Regions from separate parts of the Arthrobacter sp. TWP1-1 genome, predicted to be linked through region 1. Evidence: riboswitches for the same ligand, from Rfam matches in the RefSeq annotation. Region 1 holds a riboswitch; each other region holds the start of a gene.

Evidence for each region. A riboswitch is a leader RNA that binds a small molecule or an ion and turns the genes downstream of it on or off. The one in region 1 is predicted to bind S-adenosylmethionine.
Region 2: linked by a shared signal. The riboswitch ahead of ACP7B9_RS10315 (DUF1737 domain-containing protein) and the one ahead of ACP7B9_RS10935 (bifunctional o-acetylhomoserine/o-acetylserine sulfhydrylase) in region 1 are both predicted to bind S-adenosylmethionine.
Region 3: linked by a shared signal. The riboswitch ahead of ACP7B9_RS08640 (aminotransferase class V-fold PLP-dependent enzyme) and the one ahead of ACP7B9_RS10935 (bifunctional o-acetylhomoserine/o-acetylserine sulfhydrylase) in region 1 are both predicted to bind S-adenosylmethionine.

Annotation. Positions count from the first base shown of each region.
Region 1 covers NZ_JAFCXC010000005.1:108,614-115,077, forward strand. The annotation lists gene ACP7B9_RS10930 (Tex family protein) at 1-1,135, shown strand, start outside; SAM riboswitch class IV at 1,263-1,380, shown strand; gene ACP7B9_RS10935 (bifunctional o-acetylhomoserine/o-acetylserine sulfhydrylase) at 1,440-2,777, shown strand; gene metX (homoserine O-acetyltransferase MetX) at 2,898-3,980, shown strand; gene ACP7B9_RS10945 (hypothetical protein) at 4,076-4,513, opposite strand; gene ACP7B9_RS10950 (SGNH/GDSL hydrolase family protein) at 4,613-5,362, opposite strand; gene ACP7B9_RS10955 (alpha/beta hydrolase) at 5,487-6,128, shown strand; gene ACP7B9_RS10960 (RNA-binding S4 domain-containing protein) at 6,197-6,427, opposite strand.
Region 2 covers NZ_JAFCXC010000004.1:344,625-351,088, forward strand. The annotation lists gene cls (cardiolipin synthase) at 102-1,580, opposite strand; gene ACP7B9_RS10305 (aminodeoxychorismate lyase) at 1,698-2,621, shown strand; gene ACP7B9_RS10310 (Pr6Pr family membrane protein) at 2,593-3,234, opposite strand; SAM riboswitch class IV at 3,364-3,484, shown strand; gene ACP7B9_RS10315 (DUF1737 domain-containing protein) at 3,568-3,828, shown strand; gene ACP7B9_RS10320 (rhodanese-like domain-containing protein) at 3,825-4,217, shown strand; gene ACP7B9_RS10325 (O-succinylhomoserine sulfhydrylase) at 4,275-5,486, shown strand; gene ACP7B9_RS10330 (hypothetical protein) at 5,492-5,956, opposite strand; gene ACP7B9_RS10335 (UDP-N-acetylglucosamine 1-carboxyvinyltransferase) at 6,065-6,464, opposite strand, start outside.
Region 3 covers NZ_JAFCXC010000003.1:483,454-489,917, reverse strand. The annotation lists gene ACP7B9_RS08650 (metal-dependent transcriptional regulator) at 1-270, opposite strand, end outside; gene ACP7B9_RS08645 (class I SAM-dependent methyltransferase) at 307-1,077, opposite strand; gene ACP7B9_RS08640 (aminotransferase class V-fold PLP-dependent enzyme) at 1,204-2,613, opposite strand; SAM riboswitch class IV at 2,655-2,768, opposite strand; gene hisN (histidinol-phosphatase) at 2,917-3,732, opposite strand; gene rsgA (ribosome small subunit-dependent GTPase A) at 3,878-4,996, opposite strand; gene aroA (3-phosphoshikimate 1-carboxyvinyltransferase) at 5,001-6,311, opposite strand; gene ACP7B9_RS08620 (DoxX family protein) at 6,318-6,464, opposite strand, start outside.

The sequences.
Region 1 (6,464 bases):
GGCGGGTGCGTCCGTCTATTCGGCGTCCGCGCTAGCGAGCGCCGAACTGCCCGGCATGGATGTGTCGCTGCGTGGCGCCGTCTCAATTGCGCGTCGCCTGCAGGATCCCTTGGCCGAGTTGGTCAAGATCGATCCCAAGTCCATCGGCGTGGGCCAGTACCAGCACGATCTCACCCCGGCCAAGCTGGAACGTTCCCTGGGCGCCGTCGTCGAGGACTGTGTGAACGCCGTGGGTGTGGACCTCAATACGGCCTCGCCCGCGCTCTTGGCGAGAGTTGCTGGCGTCGGCCCTCTTTTGAGTGAAAACATCGTGGCGCATCGCAATGAAAACGGGCCCTTCAACAAGCGTCGCGAACTGCTCAAGGTGGCCCGTCTCGGCCCCAAAGCCTATGAGCAGTGCGCCGGATTCCTACGGATCACCGGGGGAGCGGAGCCGTTGGATGCCTCGAGCGTGCACCCCGAAGCCTATGGTGTGGCGCGTAAAATCCTCGCCGCCGTTGGCGCTAAACCGACCGAGATTTCCGCTGGAATTGGTGCCGTGGCGTCCGTGAATCCGGCCGAATTTGTCGAGGGTGATTTTGGTCTGCCTACCGTGCAGGACATCGTCGCTGAGCTGCAAAAGCCGGGCCGCGACCCCCGTCCGCGCTTCGAAACCGCCACCTTCACCGACGGGATCGAAAAGATCACCGACCTGCGCCCGGGCATGATTCTCGAGGGCACAGTTTCCAACGTTGCCGCGTTTGGTGCGTTCGTCGACATCGGCGTGCACCAGGACGGGTTGGTCCACGTCTCCGCCATGAGCAACTCCTTTGTGTCGGACCCGCGAACAGTGGTCAAATCCGGCCAGGTGGTGCGCGTAAAGGTGCTAGAGGTTGAGCCCGAACGCAAACGCATCTCGCTCACCCTGCGTTTGGACGATGAGGCAACTGCGCCTTCAGGGGCGCCAAATTCCAAGCCCGACGGCGGCTCCCGCACGTCCGGGCGGCCCTCGCCGCGCGGTGGGACCCAGCGCAGCGGTGCGCCGCAGGGCGCGAACCGCCAGGCTCGTCCTGTTCCCGCCGCGCAGGCTCCCGCCGCTTCCGCCGCCAACACAGCTATGGCCGAGGCGCTTCGCCGCGCTGGGTTGGGCAAATAGGTCACAAACCAGTCATTAGTTCATCGACACACACGCTTTCATCTGAATTTCAAGCAGATATTCGTCACTAGTCACAAATTCGTCATAATCTTGCGGCGGTGCGGCATCATCTCGCACACTGGATGTAGGTCATGAGTGTCAGCAAAAAAGCCCCGGCTTGCTGACCGGCAACCCTCCTTCCGCGGCGGGGTGCCCCGGGTGACGACCTGGCACCGAACCGTCCGGTTTCGGTGCAAGCGCGGGCCATCGACGACAAGCCCTTCCGTGTATTTCGCACTGGAGGGTTTTGCTGCAGGCCCATAGTGTGAAGGAATCCACCATGAGTAACGGTTGGTCATTTGAAACCCGTCAGATCCACGCAGGCCAGCAGCCGGACCCCGCCACCGGCGCCCGTGCCTTGCCGATCTTCCAGACGACGTCCTTTGTGTTCCCGTCAGCAGAGAGCGCAGCCGCACGGTTTGCGCTGGCCGAGCTGGAGCCGATCTACACCCGTATCGGCAACCCCACCACGGACGCCGTAGAGCAGCGGGTAGCCAACCTTGAAGGTGGCGTTGGTGCTTTGCTGCTGGCCTCGGGCCAGGCCGCAACCACCTTTGCCCTGTTGAACGTGGCTGAAGTGGGCGATCACATCGTCTCCAGCCCCAGTGTTTACGGTGGCACCTACAACCTGCTGGCGCACAGCTTCAAGAAGTTGGGTATCGAGGTCACGTTCGTCGAGGATCCCGACAACTTGGATCAATGGCGTGCAGCCGTTCGCCCCAACACCAAGGCATTCTTCGGCGAAGTGGTCTCCAACCCGCGTCAGGACGTCCTGGACATCGAAGGCATTAGCGCCATCGCCCACGAGGCCGGTGTTCCCTTGCTGGTGGATAACACCCTGGCCACCCCTTACCTGATCCGTCCGCTGGAATGGGGCGCCGACATTGTCATTCACTCCGCTACCAAGTACCTCGGCGGCCATGGCAACGCTATCGCCGGTGTGATCGTCGACGGCGGCAAGTTCGATTTCGCCGCAAACCCGGAGAAGTTCCCCGGCTTCAACACCCCGGACGAGACCTACAACGGTTTGGTCTTTGCCCGCGACCTTGGTGTCGGCAGCGCCTTGGGCGCGAACCTGGCGTACATCCTGAAGGCCCGCGTCCAGCTGCTGCGCGATCTCGGTGCGGCCGTTTCCCCGTTCAACGCTTTCCTCATCGCTCAGGGCATCGAAACCTTGAGCCTGCGCGTTGAGCGTCACGTCAGCAACGCCGTCGAGGTTGCCACCTGGCTTGAGGGAAACGAAAACGTGGAGGCTGTGGCTTACGCCGGCATCCCCTCCAGCCCGTGGTTCGAGCGTGGCCGCAAGTACGGACCCAAGGGCACCGGCGCCGTCGTTGCCTTCGACATCAAGGGCGGTGCCGAGGCCGGCAAGCGCTTTGTTGATGGGTTGGAGCTGCATTCCCATGTTGCCAACCTCGGCGATGTGCGCTCCCTGGTTATCCACCCGTCCTCCACCACGCACGCCCAGCTCACACCCGAGCAGCAGTTGGCCGCCGGTGTTCGCCCCGGATTGGTTCGCTTGTCGGTGGGACTGGAAAACATCGCCGACATCATTGCCGACCTTGAATCCGGCTTCCGCGCCGCTAAGTCTGCTGCGAACTAAGTGACTCAAGTGATCCACGCGGCATCGGAGCGAAACGTGTTTCCGCCCGAGATTCAAGAAGGTACGTCCAAGCCCGACAGCAGCCTTTGGTCAGCTGCTGTCGGGCAGGGCGGGGGGCTACTGCGCTCCGTTCACATCGGTGCGCTGCCTCTGGAAGCCGGGGGAGCCCTCCCGTCGGTGACCATAGCTTTTGAATGCTGGGGAACCCTCAATGCGGCCGGTGACAACGCCGTCCTCATCCAGCATGCCCTCACCGGCAGCACCCACGTCAGCCGTGGAGACTCCGAGGCGGACGGCTGGTGGGAAGGGCTTGTCGGCCCGGGCGAGGTCATCGACACCGACAAGTATTTCGTGGTGAGCGCGAACATGGTGGGCGGTTGCTATGGCTCCACCGGCCCGTCCAGCATTGCCGAGGACGGGCGCCCTTACGGATCACGTTTCCCCTTTGTCACCATCCGCGACTCGGTTCACGCCGAGGCACGCTTGGCCGACCAACTGGGAGTCACCAGCTGGTACGCCGTCATTGGCGGTTCAATGGGTGGGGCCCGGGCGCTGGAGTGGGCTGCAACGTACCCCGATCGTGTGCAGCGCTGTGCTGTCGTCGCGTCCTGCGCGGCCAGCACGGCTGAGCAGATCGCCTTCGCCCAGGCGCAGGTGCTCGCCATCCGCCAGGACCCGAACTTTGCTGGTGGGGACTACTACGACGGCGCAGCTCCCACCGCAGGCTTGGGGCTCGCCCGGCGGATTGCCCACATCACCTACCGCTCTGAGGCGGAGTTGAACTCTCGCTTTGCTCGCAAGGCCCAGGACGACGACGGCGCCATCAGTCACGAGCGCATGGCACCCAATACTGCGGGCAGGTACCAGGTGGAAAGTTACCTTGACTACCAGGCCCACAAGCTGGTGGGCAGATTTGATGCCAACAGCTACATCGCCATTTCTGAAGCGCTCATGAGCCACGATGTCAGCCGCGGACGGGGCTCGCTTGAGGACGCGCTGGCCGTGACGGAAGGCATCGAGTTTGTTGTGGCTGCCGTCAACAGCGACAGGCTGTATTTCCCGACGCAATCAGCCGAACTGGCGGCCGCGCTTCCTGGCGAGGTGAGCGTACGGCAGATCGATTCGCCGATTGGCCACGACGGCTTTCTCACCGAGGTGGCCACGGTGGGCGCGTTCCTGCGGGAGTCCTTCTTCAAGGTTTAACGAAGGAGCGGCTAATCGCCGGTGGTCGAGCTTGTCGAGACCCAACTACCGACACCCGGTGGTCGAGCTTGTCGAGACCCAACTACCGCTTCGCCCTAGAAGTTCTTGAAGATTGCCTCGCGGTGGACGGCGTACTGTTCGGCGGTGACCTGACCGCTGCGGCGAGCAGTGTCCAAGGCATCAAGCTGGCGCTTGAGTTCGGCCTCGGCCCGCATCCGCTCATTGGCGAAGCCCGTGGTTTGGTGACCGTGGGAGGAATCGTAGTTAGCCAGCGGAACGCCGTTTAGCAGCGTGCCAACATAGGGGGCACTGTTTGGCTGATGGGCAACACCGGCGCGTCCGGACATGTTGGCCTGTGTTGGGTGCACCGGCATGTTCGGGTTCGTTCGGTTTGCCCGCTTCTTACGGGCCGAAGCTTTAACAAAAGAGCTGATCAGCACAACGGCAATCACGGCAAAGACAAAATAAGGCTGGATGCTAAACGAACCGGAGGAAGACGCGGCGAGGCTGTCCACCGCCAGTGACTCGATCATGACCGGCACAACACACCTCTTCCAGGTAGGGTGCCTAGATAGGCGCCTATCCTCATCCTAGCCGTGAATATCAGCAAACATCCGTTGTTCCGGAAGGGACTACGCCTCGGGTCCAAACACCGGTCCGGGAGTGGGACGTTTGGCTGTGATCCCATCGCCGGAGGACTGATGCCGCAGCCGGCGAAGCACCCAGGGGAACAGGAATTCCCGGGCCCAGACCAGATCCTCCGTCCTGGCTTCCTGCCACCTGCGCGGCGGCATGAGAACAGGCACTCTTGGAAGAAGAGTGTGGCTCACATTGAGGGCCTCGAGCACCATGATGGCGATCGTGTGATGCCCCAGTGGTGAGAAGTGCAACCTGTCTGCGTCCCACATTTGGGTGTCGGACAGCTGGCGTAGCGACCACATGTCCCCAATAATCGCGTCATGTCTGGCGGCGATAGTGCGCAGGTTCTCGTTATAGATGGCAATCCGCCCACGGACCATGCCCAGCACGGGGGTGTCGCGGATGTCGGGGCCATTGAGCAACAGCACGTTGGCGCCCGCCGCAGTCATCCTGCCCACGGCTTGATCGAGCTGCTCGGCCAAGGCATCGGGGTCCGAGCCGGGCCTGATGAGATCGTTGCCGCCGGCAGAGATGCTAATGAGATCGGGCTTGAGGTCAAGCGCCGGTTCCAGCTGCTCGCCCAGAATCTGTCCGAGGAGGCGCCCGCGGATGGCCAGATTGGCGTATTTGAACTCTTCGGTGCCGCGTCCGAGTTGTTCGGCAACGCGGTCTGCCCAGCCGCGATACCCTCCCGGGCTGCTCGCTTCGGTGTCACCGATTCCCTCGGTAAATGAATCGCCCATGGCGACGTAGCGGGTCCAAGGATGTTGTATCAAGGAATCATTCACCTATCCATACTGCCCGGTAACCACCCATTTTGGCCACCTCGTTTTCTGATGCGTGCCGCGCGCGTGGAAAGATGTGGGAATGAGTGAAACCCCCACAGTCCTTTGGTCACGTCCTGAAAATGAACGGCCCGGCACGCCCCTGCTGGTGATATTCCACGGTTATGGAGCCGATGAAGCGGACCTGTTCTCGCTGGCTGCACAGCTTCCCGAAAGTTTTACGGTCGCATCCGTGCGGGCTCCGCTGCAAGCCGGGCCGGGTTACGCCTGGTTCCCGTTGAACAGCGATCTGAGCTACTCGGTGCCGGCAGTGACCGAGGCAGCGTCCGTCGTCGAGCTTTGGCTTGAGGAAGTACGCGCAAACCACACATCCGTGAGCCTGCTCGGCTTCTCCCAGGGCATGTGCATGGCCACCTCGTTGCTGCGCCACCGCCCGTCGGATTACGCCGCCGTCGTTGGGTTGTCCGGCTTCGTGGTGGACGCGGACGGTGACCCGTACTTTGACGACGCCGCCGTGGCCGCACTGAAGCCGGAGATTTTCTGGGGCCGCGATCAGGCCGATCCGGTGGTTCCCGAGTTTGCCATCGAGCTGACCAACACGTGGATGCATGCCAACGTCAAGCTCACCAAGGTCCTGTACGCGGGTATGCTCCATGGCATCAACGCCCAGGAAATTGCGCACGTGGGCGAATTCTTGCAGTACAAGGTCCTCAACGCTAAGTAGCTGGTATTAACGGACGACGGCGGGCACCCACGTTGGGTGCCCGCCGTTCGCTCGTGCTGTGCCGGACGTTAGCCGCCGGTGGTGATGCGCACGGTTTCGCCGTTAACCGTGACGGTGTCGCCCGGGTGCAGCTGGCGACCGCGGCGGTCATCGATCTCGTCGTTGACCTTGACCAAGCCGTTTTTGATGAGCTCGGTGGCTTCAACGCCGTCTTCGACCAGGCTGGCAAGCTTGAGCAGCTGGCCCAGGCGGATCATGTCGTCGCGGATGGGGATTTCAATGATCTCGTGTGAACTCATGGGTTAATTGTGCCGCATGGATGGGGTTGCGGCGGAC
Region 2 (6,464 bases), on a different contig from region 1:
GTGTTCCCGTAGGTCGCGTAAAGGAGACGCCAAAGGCCGCCCGCGGCCGACGCGTCGGATAGCGACCGAGGGAATGCCGGATCGGCAGCCGACCTGTAGCGCTACTGAAGAGTGGCTGTCAGGCGGGCAACGTTGTCCACGTAGCGCGCAAGGACTGGCCGGTTGACCCATTCCTCGAGTTTTAGTTCGCGTGAGATTTCGCGGTAGTGGTCCTCCACGGCGTGCATCTGATGAACCACCTCGCGGTCGATCATCATGACGGTGACTTCAAGGTTGAGTGAGAAGCTGCGCATGTCCATGTTGGAGGAGCCGATCACTGCCACATCCGAATCCACGGTGAAGTGCTTCGCGTGCAGGACGAAGGGCTTGGGATACAAATAGATCCGAACGCCGGCCTTGAGCAGTGCCTCGTAGTAAGAGCGTTGGGCGTGATGGACCAGGAACTGATCGCCCGCCTCCGAAACGAAGAGCTCAACCACAATGCCACGCTGAGCGGCCGTGGTGATGGCGTACAGCAGCGAATCGTCAGGCACAAAATACGGGCTGGAGATCGTGATGCACTCTTCCGCGGAGTACAACAGGGTGTTAAACAGGCGAAGGTTGTTCTCGGTGACAAACCCCGGCCCGCTGGGCACCACCTGGCACAAGGAAGCGCCAGCAAAGGAATCCCAGTGGTGCGTTGCCAGCTGGCCTTCGAGGTTCTCTTCCGTCTCGGCGGACCAATCGGTGGCAAACATGACGTTGAGCGTGCCCACGATGGGCCCCTCGAGCCGGGACATGAGTTCTACCCACTTCCGGCCAATCTTTTGGTTTTTCTTGTTTCGATATGACGGCTCAATGACGTTCTGTGATCCAGTGAAAGCCACCCGTCCATCAACCACCAGAATCTTGCGGTGGTTCCGAAGATCGGGCCTGCGCCATTGGCCTTTGACGGGCAGCAGCGGCAGCATGCGGCGCCACTGGATTTGGCTTGCCTTAAGCCGTCGAATCATTCCACGGTAGCCGGGCACCCGGATCGAGCCGATGTGGTCAAAAAGCACGCGCACCCGGACACCACGCTCGGCGGCGGCTTCGAGCTCGGTGAACAGCCGGTCGGTGCAACCATCGGAGCTCATAATGTAGAACTCGGCATTGACGAAGTGTTCGGCACGGCTCACTTCATCGGCCATGGCGTCCAGGGACTCCTGGTAGCCCTCGATCAGCTGGACCTTATTGGCCCCCAAGGCAGGGAAGGAACCCAAGTTGCGGTTCAACTCAATGGCAGACTTCACCCACGCCGGGCCTTCATACTCAGGAACCAGATCCGCGATCCCGCGGGTCCCTTCCACCACACGGTGGTTGACGGCGTCCTGAGATTCCCGCCGTCGTCGTGAGAGCCGGAAGTTTCCAAACATCAGGAACAGGACCAGGCCAACATAGGGCAGGAAGAAGATGCACAAGAGCCACGCCATAGCTGTTGTGGGGCGCCGATTTCCGGGAATGATGCCCAACACGGCAATGCGAATACCCAAATCCACGATCAAGAAGAGCACTGAGAGCCACGCGCTGCCCGTTGGCAGGTTAAATGCGGTCCAGACCATCCAGCCACCCCTATTTCACCGGTACGGTGCCCACCGGATCATGGGACCGCAAATAACAACAGCCTATAGGCAATTTTCACCGGCAGAGGCGGGTGGCGGGCGGCTAAGCTCTATCGCATGACAGTTTTGGTTTTCCTTGACCCCGCCCACCCCGCAGGCCGCTTGGTCGACGCCTCCACCCCCGCCATCTTGGCCACGGATCAGGGCGTCACACGTGGGGACGGAATCTTCGAATCCATGCTGGCCGTCGATGGGGTTCCACGAAAAATCCAGGCGCACCTAGACCGCCTTGCCGGATCGGCCCGGACCATGGCCCTTGCCATCCCATCAGCGGAAGCTTGGCAGGGCGCCATTACGACGGCGGTTGCCGCCTTCGCCGCTTCCGAACCCCAGGATTCCCGCTCAGCAGCTGACGCGGCGCGTCAGTGCGTCGTCAAACTCATTGCCACCCGCGGGCCCGAGGGCGCCAACACCCCCACGGCTTGGGTGCAGGTTTCGGCAATCTCGCCGGCACTGGCCGAACAGCGGGCCAAGGGCTTGGCTGTCATTTTGCTTGAGCGCGGCTACGACAGCGATATCGCTGTCCGCGCACCGTGGCTGCTCCTTGGCGCCAAAACCCTCTCTTACGCTGTAAACATGGCGGCCCTGCGGCACGCACATGAACAGGGCGCAGATGACGTGATCTTCACCAGCGGTGACGATCTCGTGTTGGAGGGGCCGACGTCGTCCGTTCTCCTGGCGCATATCTCTGACGACTCGGGCGTTCCCCTGAAACGGCTCATCACACCGCACCTGGACACGGGTATCTTGCCTGGCACTACCCAAGGCGCCTTGTTTGCCGCGGCCAAGGAGGCTGGCTGGGAACTCGGCTATGGCCCTGTCACGCCCGCTGATCTGCTCGACGCGGACGCTGTCTGGCTGATTTCAAGCCTGCGCCTGTTGGCACCCGTGAACACGATCGACGGTGCGGAAATTGGCACGGCCGCCATCCGGGAACAGCTCAGCAGCGAGCTCAGCGCGATTCTGGCAACAACGCTGTAGGCACCAGCGGACGGAACTTGTTAGCCAGCAATATCAGCACTGCGCTGGTGACGACGAACGCCACAGCCACAATCACGCAGGTGATCACCACAGGGCCGTACCCGCCATTGTTCGGGTTCAGGAATGGGTAGGCGTACCAGTTGATCGCCGCGCCGCGAATCAGCGAATACGCCAGATAGACCAACGGGAACAGCACTGCTATCCCTAGCTTGCGCAGTGAAATGGGGTTGCGCGGAGACTGGATGAGCCAATCGGCAACGACCACAACGGGCATCACATAGTGCAGCCACGTATTGATCCACGGCAAGAGCGCTCCAAGGTCCACATCACGGAGCAGAGCTTGGAAAACAATGCCCACCAGTGCCATGCAGACCACTGAGATACAGCGCAACAGCTGCCACGCCGGCCCCAATTCTTTCCCGCGCCACGTCAAGACGGATTCCACCAGCAGCACCACAGCGGCGAAAATATTGGAGAGATTGGTGAAGTAACTAAAGAAGTTCAGCACCGAGAAGCCATGGCCGATGTGGATGCCCAACTGGATGCCCACGGCGATGAGAGTCACCGCCCCAAAGAGGAAACGGACGGCGGCAAAGGCGCGGCTGGGTGTCATGGTTCTATCCTGCCAGCACAAGGGGCGCCACCGCAGCAGCGCCACCGCTTAAACCGCGTCCCGTCATGTTGCGCCACACACGAAAATTTTTTAGGCCCCACCCGTGACGAATGTGTTACTTTCGAGGTGAGTAATGAGTGCCAGTATCAAGCCCTGACTTGCTGGCCGGCAACCCTCTTTCCGGCGGGGTGCCTCAGGTGAATACTCGGCAAAACCAGCTACCAACGGCTGACGTTTGCAAGCGTGAACCCTCCAGCAGCGCCAGGAATTTCGTTTAAGCGCCGCAGTTATCTCCCGCTTGCACAGGCCAGTCACTTGCAATGAGGAGACCCCATGTCCGCGGACGAATCCCCCCTGGCCTACCGCCTAATTACCGGCCCCGACGACCGATCGTTTTGTGAGCGCATCTCAGCCGCGCTTGCCGAAGGGTACGTCCTGCACGGTGGACCCACCGTGACGTTCAACGGCACCACCGTCATCTGCGCCCAGGCCGTCATCCTCCCGCAGGCCGTGGCCAGCAGCGACGTGGCAGTGGCAAACGCACTTGACGAGCTCGATTCCGAACTTGAATTTGATGGCGAGGGGATCGCATGAGCTACGCAGGCGATCTCGCTCCCGCAACAGCATGGGATCACATAGCGGCAGGAGCCGTCCTTGTTGACGTGCGCACCGACGGGGAATGGACCCACATTGGCGTGCCGGACACATCCTCATTGAATACCGAACCCGTCTTCATTCAATGGAACCTGTCCAATGGCAGCAACAATCCTGAGTTTCTGACCCAGCTCTTGGCAACGGTTCCCCCAGAGAAGCCCCTGGTGGTGCTGTGTCGTTCGGGAGCGCGTTCCATCGCAGCCGCTACCGCCGCCACGGCCGCCGGGTACACGGCGTACAACATCTTGGAAGGTTTTGAAGGTGAACCCGACCGCTTTGGCGACAGGGTGCTCAACGGTTGGAAAAATCGGAAGCTGCCCTGGCGCTAACCGCCACGAACCCGATCCAAACAAAGAGCAGCACCAGCGAAAGCCAAGGATAAGCAATTGAGTAACTTTAACGAGCATGCAGCTACATGGGCCGAGGACACTCAGGCCGTGCGCGGCGGGCTCGACCGCAGCAATTTTCAGGAGACCTCCGAGGCCCTGTTCCTCAACTCCGGCTTTGTGTACGAATCAGCCGAAGCAGCCGAGCAGGCCTTCACAGGCGAGGTGGACCGCTTCGTCTACTCGCGGTATGGCAACCCATCCGTGGCCACGTTCCAGGAACGGCTGCGGCTACTGGAGGGTAAGGAAGCCTGCTTTGCGACGGCGTCTGGCATGTCCGCCGTCTTCACGGCCCTCGGCGCATTGTTGGCTGCCGGCGATAGGGTGGTCGCCTCGCGCTCCCTGTTTGGCTCTTGCTTCGTGATCCTCAACGAACTCCTGCCACGCTGGGGCGTGGAGACCGTTTTTGTGGACGGGCCGGATCTGGTGCAGTGGCGCGAAGCGTTATCCGTTCCCACCACCGTCGTGTTCTTCGAATCGCCGTCGAACCCCATGCAGGAAATCATCGATATCCAGGCCGTGTGCGATCTGGCTCATGCGGCCGGCGCCCAGGTCGTGGCCGACAACGTTTTCGCGACTCCCCTGCTGCAACGCTGTGGCGACTTTGGTGCCGACATTATTGTGTACTCGGGCACCAAGCACATTGACGGCCAGGGCCGCGTGTTGGGCGGGGCCATCCTTGGCAGCAAGGAATTCATTGACGGGCCGGTCAAAAACCTTATGCGCCACACCGGTCCGGCCCTGTCCGCATTCAACGCTTGGGTGCTGACCAAGGGCTTGGAGACCATGAATCTGCGTGTCACCCACTCGTGCAACAGTGCGCTGGCGCTGGGTGAATTTCTCGAGGCACAGCCTCAGATCAGCCGCGTGCTGTACCCGCATCTGCCCTCGCACCCGCAGTATGAGCTGGCCAAGAAGCAGATGAAGGCCGGTGGCACCGTCCTGACCTTTGAGCTGGCCGAACCCGCCGATGGAACCACCAAGGACGCAGCCTTTGCGCTGCTGAACGCGTTGGCGATCATCGACATCTCCAACAACTTAGGAGATGCGAAGTCACTCATCACGCATCCGGCCACAACAACGCACCGCGCTATGGGGCCGGACGCTCGTGCGGCGATCGGTTTGAGCGATGGTTTCCTGCGCTTGTCAGTTGGCTTGGAAGATCTGGATGACCTGAAACAGGATCTGGCACAGGCGCTGGCCGCTATCTAACGTCCCTAATAGGACACCGTGTCCAGCCATCGGGCGAACGTAACTTGCTCTTCCCGGCTGATGATGACCGCGGGTTCATCGCTGATGAGGCCCGTCAAAAGGGCTAGGGCGTCGGGTGGGAAAACTGCCGTCCATTTGCCGACCCGGGACGGTTTTTCTGCCTGCACCGCTGCCTGAACCCCAGCGGCGTTACAGAGAAAAGCGCCGTCGCTGCCGGTCATGGAATCAATAATGCCCACCCTGCCCGCGAGGAGATCGTGAAGCTCTTCCGGGTGCAGTCGGGTTTGGGTCTCTCCCACGCTCCATTGGACCACTCGCTGGGGTGGCTTGCTTGCCCGACGAGCCGGGATCTCGACAGCCTCTATGAGCAAGGAGCCCAGCGTGAGCGGCGCTGGCAAGGCAGGGGATTTCTGCTCGCTATCCCCTGTGGCGAGACCGGTGGCTGTGTTGCGGCGGAACCAGGAAAACATGTACTCAGCATAGCCATATTCGGAACAAGTGCAGTCCGCAACGAGGCGGACAAAAACGGGAGGCCACCTTTCTGAGAAAGGTGACCTCCCGGCGTCGTACTTTGGAATCTAGTCCTGGAAGTACTCGATCTCAGCACCAACGGTGTTCAGGCGCTCGGCCAAATCTTCGTAACCGCGCTCGATGACGTAGATGTTGCGAAGTTCGGATGTGCCCTTCGCGGCGAGCATGGCCAACAGGATGCAGGCGGCCGGGCGCAGTGCGGGCGGGCAGCCGATTTCGGCGGCACGCCACGCGGTGGGGCCCGTGATGTCGATGCGGTGCGGATCCAGCAGACGAACGCCGGCGCCGAGGCGGTTCAGCTCCGTCAAGTAAATGGCGCGGCCTTCATACACCCAGTCGTGGATCAGCGTGGTGCCCTCGGCACAGGAGGCGATCACGGCGAAGAACGGCAGGTTGTCAATGTTCAGACCCGGGAACGGCATGGCGTGAATCTTGTCCGGCGCGGCC
Region 3 (6,464 bases), on a different contig from region 1:
CACCAGGTAGGTTTCCAGCATCCTGTGCCGGCGAACCATGGACAAGGCCAGCGTCAAGCCCCTTGCGGTCAGGTGGATGGGGCTGTAGGGCTCGTGATCAACCAGGCCCTGGTCCTTGAGCTTGCGAACCATCTCCGAGACCGAGGAGTTCGCGACACCCAACCTGGTTGCCAGCGCGCTGGAGGTTATGGGTTTGTCCTGCCACTCCGTGTAGGCATAAATGACCTTGACGTAGTCTTCGATGCTGGAGGAATTTGCAGAATGTTTCACGCTCTCAAGCCTACCCGTTAGCCCCGCCCCGCGTGCTTACAACGTGGCGGCCCGCCAGGTTTGGGCCACGTAGGGCAGCTCGAGTATTTCGCCGGGCGTGTGGCCCAGGTGCTCAAATAGGTACCAGCGCAGATTGCTCATGACTTTCTCACGGACCTTTTCTGTGGCTTTGAGGTAGTAGCTGCGGGACTTTGTCAGCTCCATGATGTCCTCGGGCGTCATGGCCTGGTTCCACGGTGTGTCAAGGGGCTCGGCCAGTGAGAACTCCGGGCCAACGGCGGGGCGAAAATCAGGTTTGTGGACGTCGCCGGCGTGCATGATCCGGGCCAATCGGTGAACCCAAGGGATGCCGACGTCGAGCTGGTTCCAGATCAGGCCCAGGGTGCCTTTGCTTCGGAGTACCCGAGCGATTTCCGTACTCGCGGCCAGCGGATCGCACCAATGCCAGGCTTGGGCCACGACCACTAGATCAGTGCTCGCATCGGGGAGCTCCAGGTGCTCCGCTGTCCCGACAATGGTTGTGACATGGGGGAGTTCGGCTGCCAGCTGGGCCAGCATATCGGCCGATGGGTCGACCGCCGTCAAGCTCCAATCGTGCTCGGCCAGCAACTGCGTGTATTTGCCGGTGCCGGCGCCCACGTCGAGTGCGTCGTGGATGGGACCGTTCGCCTTTTCGATCAGCCAGCTCAGGGACTCATCCGGGTAGCTTGGACGGACCTTGTGGTAGTGATCGCCGCCTTCCAGGAATGCCGCGGCCATGTGCTTGCGCCGTTCCGCGTCAAAGACCGGTCCGCCGGTGCCTGCCATCTACGCTCCTGAAAAGTTGTGTGGTTTGTGCCGTTCAACTTTACCCCGGAGCCGGGCCCACTCCTCCCGAAAGGTGATGCGGCGTCGGGTAAAACAGGCCGGAAAGTGATGCGGCGTCGGAAGGGGTTAGGTGTTGCAGGGAGCGGCGCCTGCCGTGCCCGGGGTGTTGGGTGCCCACGCGGGATACACACGGTCATCGTTCGCTGGAACCCAGCGGCCGGCGTCGACCACGTAATCCCAACCCAGCCCGTCACGCAGGAGAGCCGCAACGCCGTCGATCAGGCGCTGCGCATCCTCCAGCCGGGAGCCAACACCAAAGCTGGCCCGCAGCGATCCGGACGGGAGGCCCAAACGGTTCAAAAGGGGGTGGGCGCAGAACTTGCCGTCGCGCACGCCTACGCCGTGTTCGGCCGAAAGATAAGCGGCCACAAGCCCCGAGTCGTAGCCGGTGACCGAGAAATTCACGACCCCGATGCTCCCGCATTCCGGGTGGGTGTCTGCGTCCGTGAACAAGGTGTGGACCGTGACGCCTTCGATCTTTTCAAAACCGTTGATGAGGTGTTGGCGGAGCAGCTGCTCATGGTTGTGCCAGTCGTCAGCGTCCAAGGCGGTCAAGATGGAGGCTGCCTTCGCCAGGGTTGCGGCGCCAAGCACGTTGGGGGAGCCGCCCTCGTGGCGGGCAGGGCCGTCCGTCCAGCTGGTCGATTCGAGCCGCACCTCCTTCACGGCGCCACCGCCGGCCAGGTGAGGTGCACCGGAATCAAGCCAGTCCGAACGGCCCACCAGAACGCCAGCGCCGAAGGGTGCGTACAACTTGTGGCCGGAAAATGCCACATAGTCAATGCCTGTGGCCGTCAGGTCGATCCTCCGGTGCGGGGCCAGCTGAGCTGCATCCACCACGATCCGGGCGCCGTAGCGGTGCGCCAGGGTGGCCAGTTCCGCAACGGGCAGGACTTCACCAGTGACATTGGAAGCGCCCGTGACGGCCAGCAGCAGGACGTTGCCCGCACGCAATTGGGTCTCGACCCGGGCCAGCGTCGACTCGATAGAGGACGCAGCAATCACGGAGCGATGTGGCAATCCCTGCCAGGGAAGCAGGTTTGCATGGTGCTCAATGTCCAGATAGAGCACCTCGCCGTGGACGTTGGAGCGACCCTCGGCGTATCCACGAGACTTCAAGATGCTCTCCACGCAGCCCGCGAGGAGGTTCAAGGAATCGGTGGTGTTGCGCGTGAAGATGACAGTGTCGTCCGCGCGGGCACCGACAAAATCAGCGACGATGGTGCGCGCGTTCTCGTACACCGAGGTGCTGACCTGGGAAGCGAATCCGGCGCCGCGGTGCACACTTGCGTAGAACGGCAGGACCTCGTTCAGGTGGGCGGCAACCTCCTCGACGGCGGGGGCGGACGCAGCATAATCCAGGTTGGCATACCGCACGTGCCCGCCCTGGATCAGCGGGGCGGCAAGGTCCTGGCCAACAACGGCCAGGAGGGGTGAATCGGCAAGGGATGGTTTTTCCAACAGGGCATGGCTCATGAGTAATTCCTTTGAAACCTTGGACCTTTGGGGTGCCCAGAAGTCCGCGCTTGCCATGACCGTTCCGGCCTGGCCAGGTCGTCACCCGGGGCACCCCGCCGCGAAAGGAGGGTTGCCGGCCAGCAAACCGGGGTTTAGCGCTGGCACTCGTGACCTATGCCCAAAAGATTAGCCCAAGTTTGCACGACTCGCATTTGTTACGTCATGTTGTCGCGCCAAGGTGAGCCCGGCGGAAGACGGGCAAAAAAGAACGACGGCGGGAGGCCGCCGTCGTTCTTAACTCACTCGTGCTATCTCTTGCGCTTAGGCGAGAAGGTCGTCCCACTTGGGATTCAGACGTCGGAGAACCTCGGTGTGGAGGATGGAATTGGTGGCCAGGGCGTTACCGCCGAAGGGGCCGTCGGCGCCCTCGAGGGAGGTGAAGCGGCCACCAGCCTCGGTGATGATGGGGACGAGTGCGGCCATGTCGTAGAGGTTGAGCTCGGGCTCGCAGGCGATGTCCACGGCGCCCTCGGCGACCATGCAGTAGGACCAGAAGTCGCCGTACGCGCGGGTACGCCAGACATCGTCTGTGAGGGAGATGAACTCGTCACGGTTGCCGCGTTCCTTCCACCCGGTCAGGGAGGAGTAGGACAGGGAGGCGTCCTTGAGTTCGCCCACGTTGGAGACGCGAATGCGGGTGGCTGCAGCTAGCGACTTGCCCATGTAGGCACCTGTGCCCTCGGCAGCCCACCAGCGCTTGCCCAAAGCGGGAGCGCTGACAAGACCAACTACGGGGCGCCCCTCGTCGACCAAGGCGATCAGCGTGGCCCAGACAGGTACCCCGCGCACAAAGTTCTTCGTGCCATCGATCGGGTCGATGATCCAACGACGAGCGCCGTGTCCACTACTGCCAAACTCCTCGCCCAGCACGGCATCGCGCGGGCGGACCCGGGCCAGCTGGCTGCGGATGGACTCCTCGGCGGCTTTGTCTGCATCCGTGACAGGCGTCAGGTCAGGCTTGGTCTCAACCGTCAGGTCCAGTGCCTTGAAACGGGACATGGTCAGGGAATCCACGCTGTCAGCCAGCACGTGGGCCAGGCGGAGGTCGTCGTTATACGTCTGGGGAGCGGTCGTCATACTTTCACCGTATCGGTATTTGGGACAATACTGCGAGCTGACGCGGCGGAGCAGCCGGACCGGCATTTTTCCGGCGACGATTCTGGTTGGGCCCACGCCGGCAGGGTTCCCTGGCCGAGGAACGAGGTTAGGGCGCCGGTGGGGACTAGTCGATGATGCCGAGTTCCTTTTCCGCAGCACGGCCTTCGGTCCGATCGCTGGTGCCAAAGAGGCGGCGCAGCGAGGCGAGGCGGGCCGGGCCCGATGGGCCTGCGTGACCATCGGCCACATACGGGTCCAGTCCGCAATTGACGGCGGCAGTGTCATGCTTGCAGCCGCGTTCGCAATCGTCGGTGCCAGGCTGCAGATCGGGGAAGGCCTGCAGGATCCTGTCCGGGTTCACGTGGGCCAGGCCGAAGGAACGGATGCCGGGAGTATCGATGATCCAGGATCCGGGCTTTCCGTCTTCGATGCGCAGGGCCAGCGCGGATGAGGAAGTGTGGCGCCCGCGGCCCGTGACGGCGTTGACGCCGCCGGTGGCCCGCTGGGAACCCGTCAGGGCGTTCACCATGGTGGACTTTCCCACGCCGGAGTGACCAACCAGGACGCTGACCTTGCCGTTGAGGTAGCCGTGCAGCTGCTCCACGGCGCCACCGGCTAGGACGGCGGAATCGCCGTCGTCGCTGCGGGCGTCAATGCCGGATGCGCCGTCGGCGGCCGTCCGGCTGATGATGACCGTCATGTCCAGGTGCTCGTAGTTGGCCAGCAACTCCGCTGGATCCTTGATGTCTGTCTTGGTGATCAACAGCAACGGCGCAATGCCGGCGTCGTAAGCAGCCACAAGAGCCCTGTCGATGAAGCCGGTGCGGGGCTCGGGGTTGGCGGCGGCCACCACGATGACCAGCTGATCGGCATTGGCCACCACCGCCCGCTCAATGGGATCGGTGTCATCGGCGCTGCGACGCAGAAGCGTCCGGCGTTCCTCGATCCGCACCAACCGTGCCAGGGTGTCCGGCTTGCCTGTGATATCGCCCACCAGGGCCACAAAGTCACCGGCCACGACAGGATTGCGCCGCAGTTCCCTGGCCCTGGCGGCGATCAGTGTGCGTTCGGTGGGCTCATTCTCATCGACGATGGCTGTGTAGCGCCCGCGGTCAACAGTGACAATGCGGCCAATGACGGCTTCCTCGTAGGCGGGCCGGTCCTTGGTGCGCGGCCGGCTGCCCTTCTTGTTGGCCCTGACGCGGACATTTGATTCGTCCCAGTTGCTGTAATCCTGTGCCATAGTCTTATGCCCCGGCCGTTTGAGAAACCATGGCTGCCCACATGGCGGGGAAGTTAGGCATGGTCTTGGACGTCGTGGCGATGTTTTCAACCTCGACGCCGGGCACGGCCAGGCCGATGATGGCGCCTGCCGTGGCCATGCGGTGGTCATGGTAGCTGTGGAAGACGCCGCCGCGCAGCGGAGCGGGATTGATGATGAGTCCGTCCTCAGTTTCCTCGGCGTCACCGCCCAAGGCGTTGATCTCCGCGACAAGGGCGGCTAGGCGGTCAGTCTCATGGCCGCGCAGGTGGGCGATGCCCCTCAGCCGCGACGGCGTTGAGGCCAGGGCGCAGATGGCAGCAGCGGACGGTGCAAGCTCGGAGGTGTCTGAGAGATCGACACCGAGAATCTCGGCACCGCCGGTCACGGTCAAGGTGCCGTCCTCCAAGGTGACGGTTGCACCAAATTGCGGCAGAATTTCACGCCACTTATCGCCAACCTGCGTAGTGTTAATGGGCCAGTTGGGGATGCGAACCGTACCGCGGGTAGCTAGCGCGGCGGCAAGGAACGGGCCAGCATTGGAGAGGTCCTGCTCAAGCAAAACATCAAAGGCCGCGACGGGTCCCGGCTGCACAAGCCAATGCTTGGGAGTGGAGTCATCGACCACCACACCGACGGAACGCAGGATTTCCACCGTCATGGAAATGTGGTCAACGCTGGGCACGGATTCGCCCGTGTGCTCCAGATGCAAACCATCCGTGAAGCGGGAAGCTACGAGCAGAAGTGCCGAGATGAACTGTGAGGAACTCCCGGCGTCGATCTTTACATGACCGCCAGCAACGGCACCGGTGCCATGTACCGTGAACGGCAAGAACCCGTCCTCACCGTCCTCGACCCGCACGCCAAGCCCTTCCAGCCCAGCCACGATGGGAGCCATGGGGCGCACCAAAGCTCCGGGATCGCCGTCGAACCTTACGGCTCCGGAAACCAGAGCAGCCAACGGCGGGACAAAGCGCATGACCGTCCCGGCCAGACCGCAATCAACCGTGATGGTTCCATCCTCGGGCGCGGAGAATCCGGCCGGGATCGGTGTGACCACGAGGTCCGGGACGTCTCCGCCGCCGGCGACCTCGGTGATGGTGGCGCCCATGGCCCGCAGCGCGCCGATCATCAGATCAGAGTCGCGGGATTGCAGCGGCGCGCGTAGGCGTGATTCGCCGTCGGCAAGTGCCGCGAGTACCAGATACCTATTGGTCAGCGATTTGGAGGCCGGAATGGTGACGGTGGCATCCAAGGGTGTTGCCGAAAATGGTGCGGGCCAAAGGGCGGTGGTCATGGGGTATTACTGTCCTGTCACGTCGTGGGCAAGCGAGCGGACCGACTTGTCCGCGTTCTTCAGCTGAATCGCGGCCGTTTTTTTGCCGCTGGCGATCAGTTTTTCGGTGCGCCAAGCCAAGCCGGGGCGCCCTGCGGTGTCAACGCTGGCCAG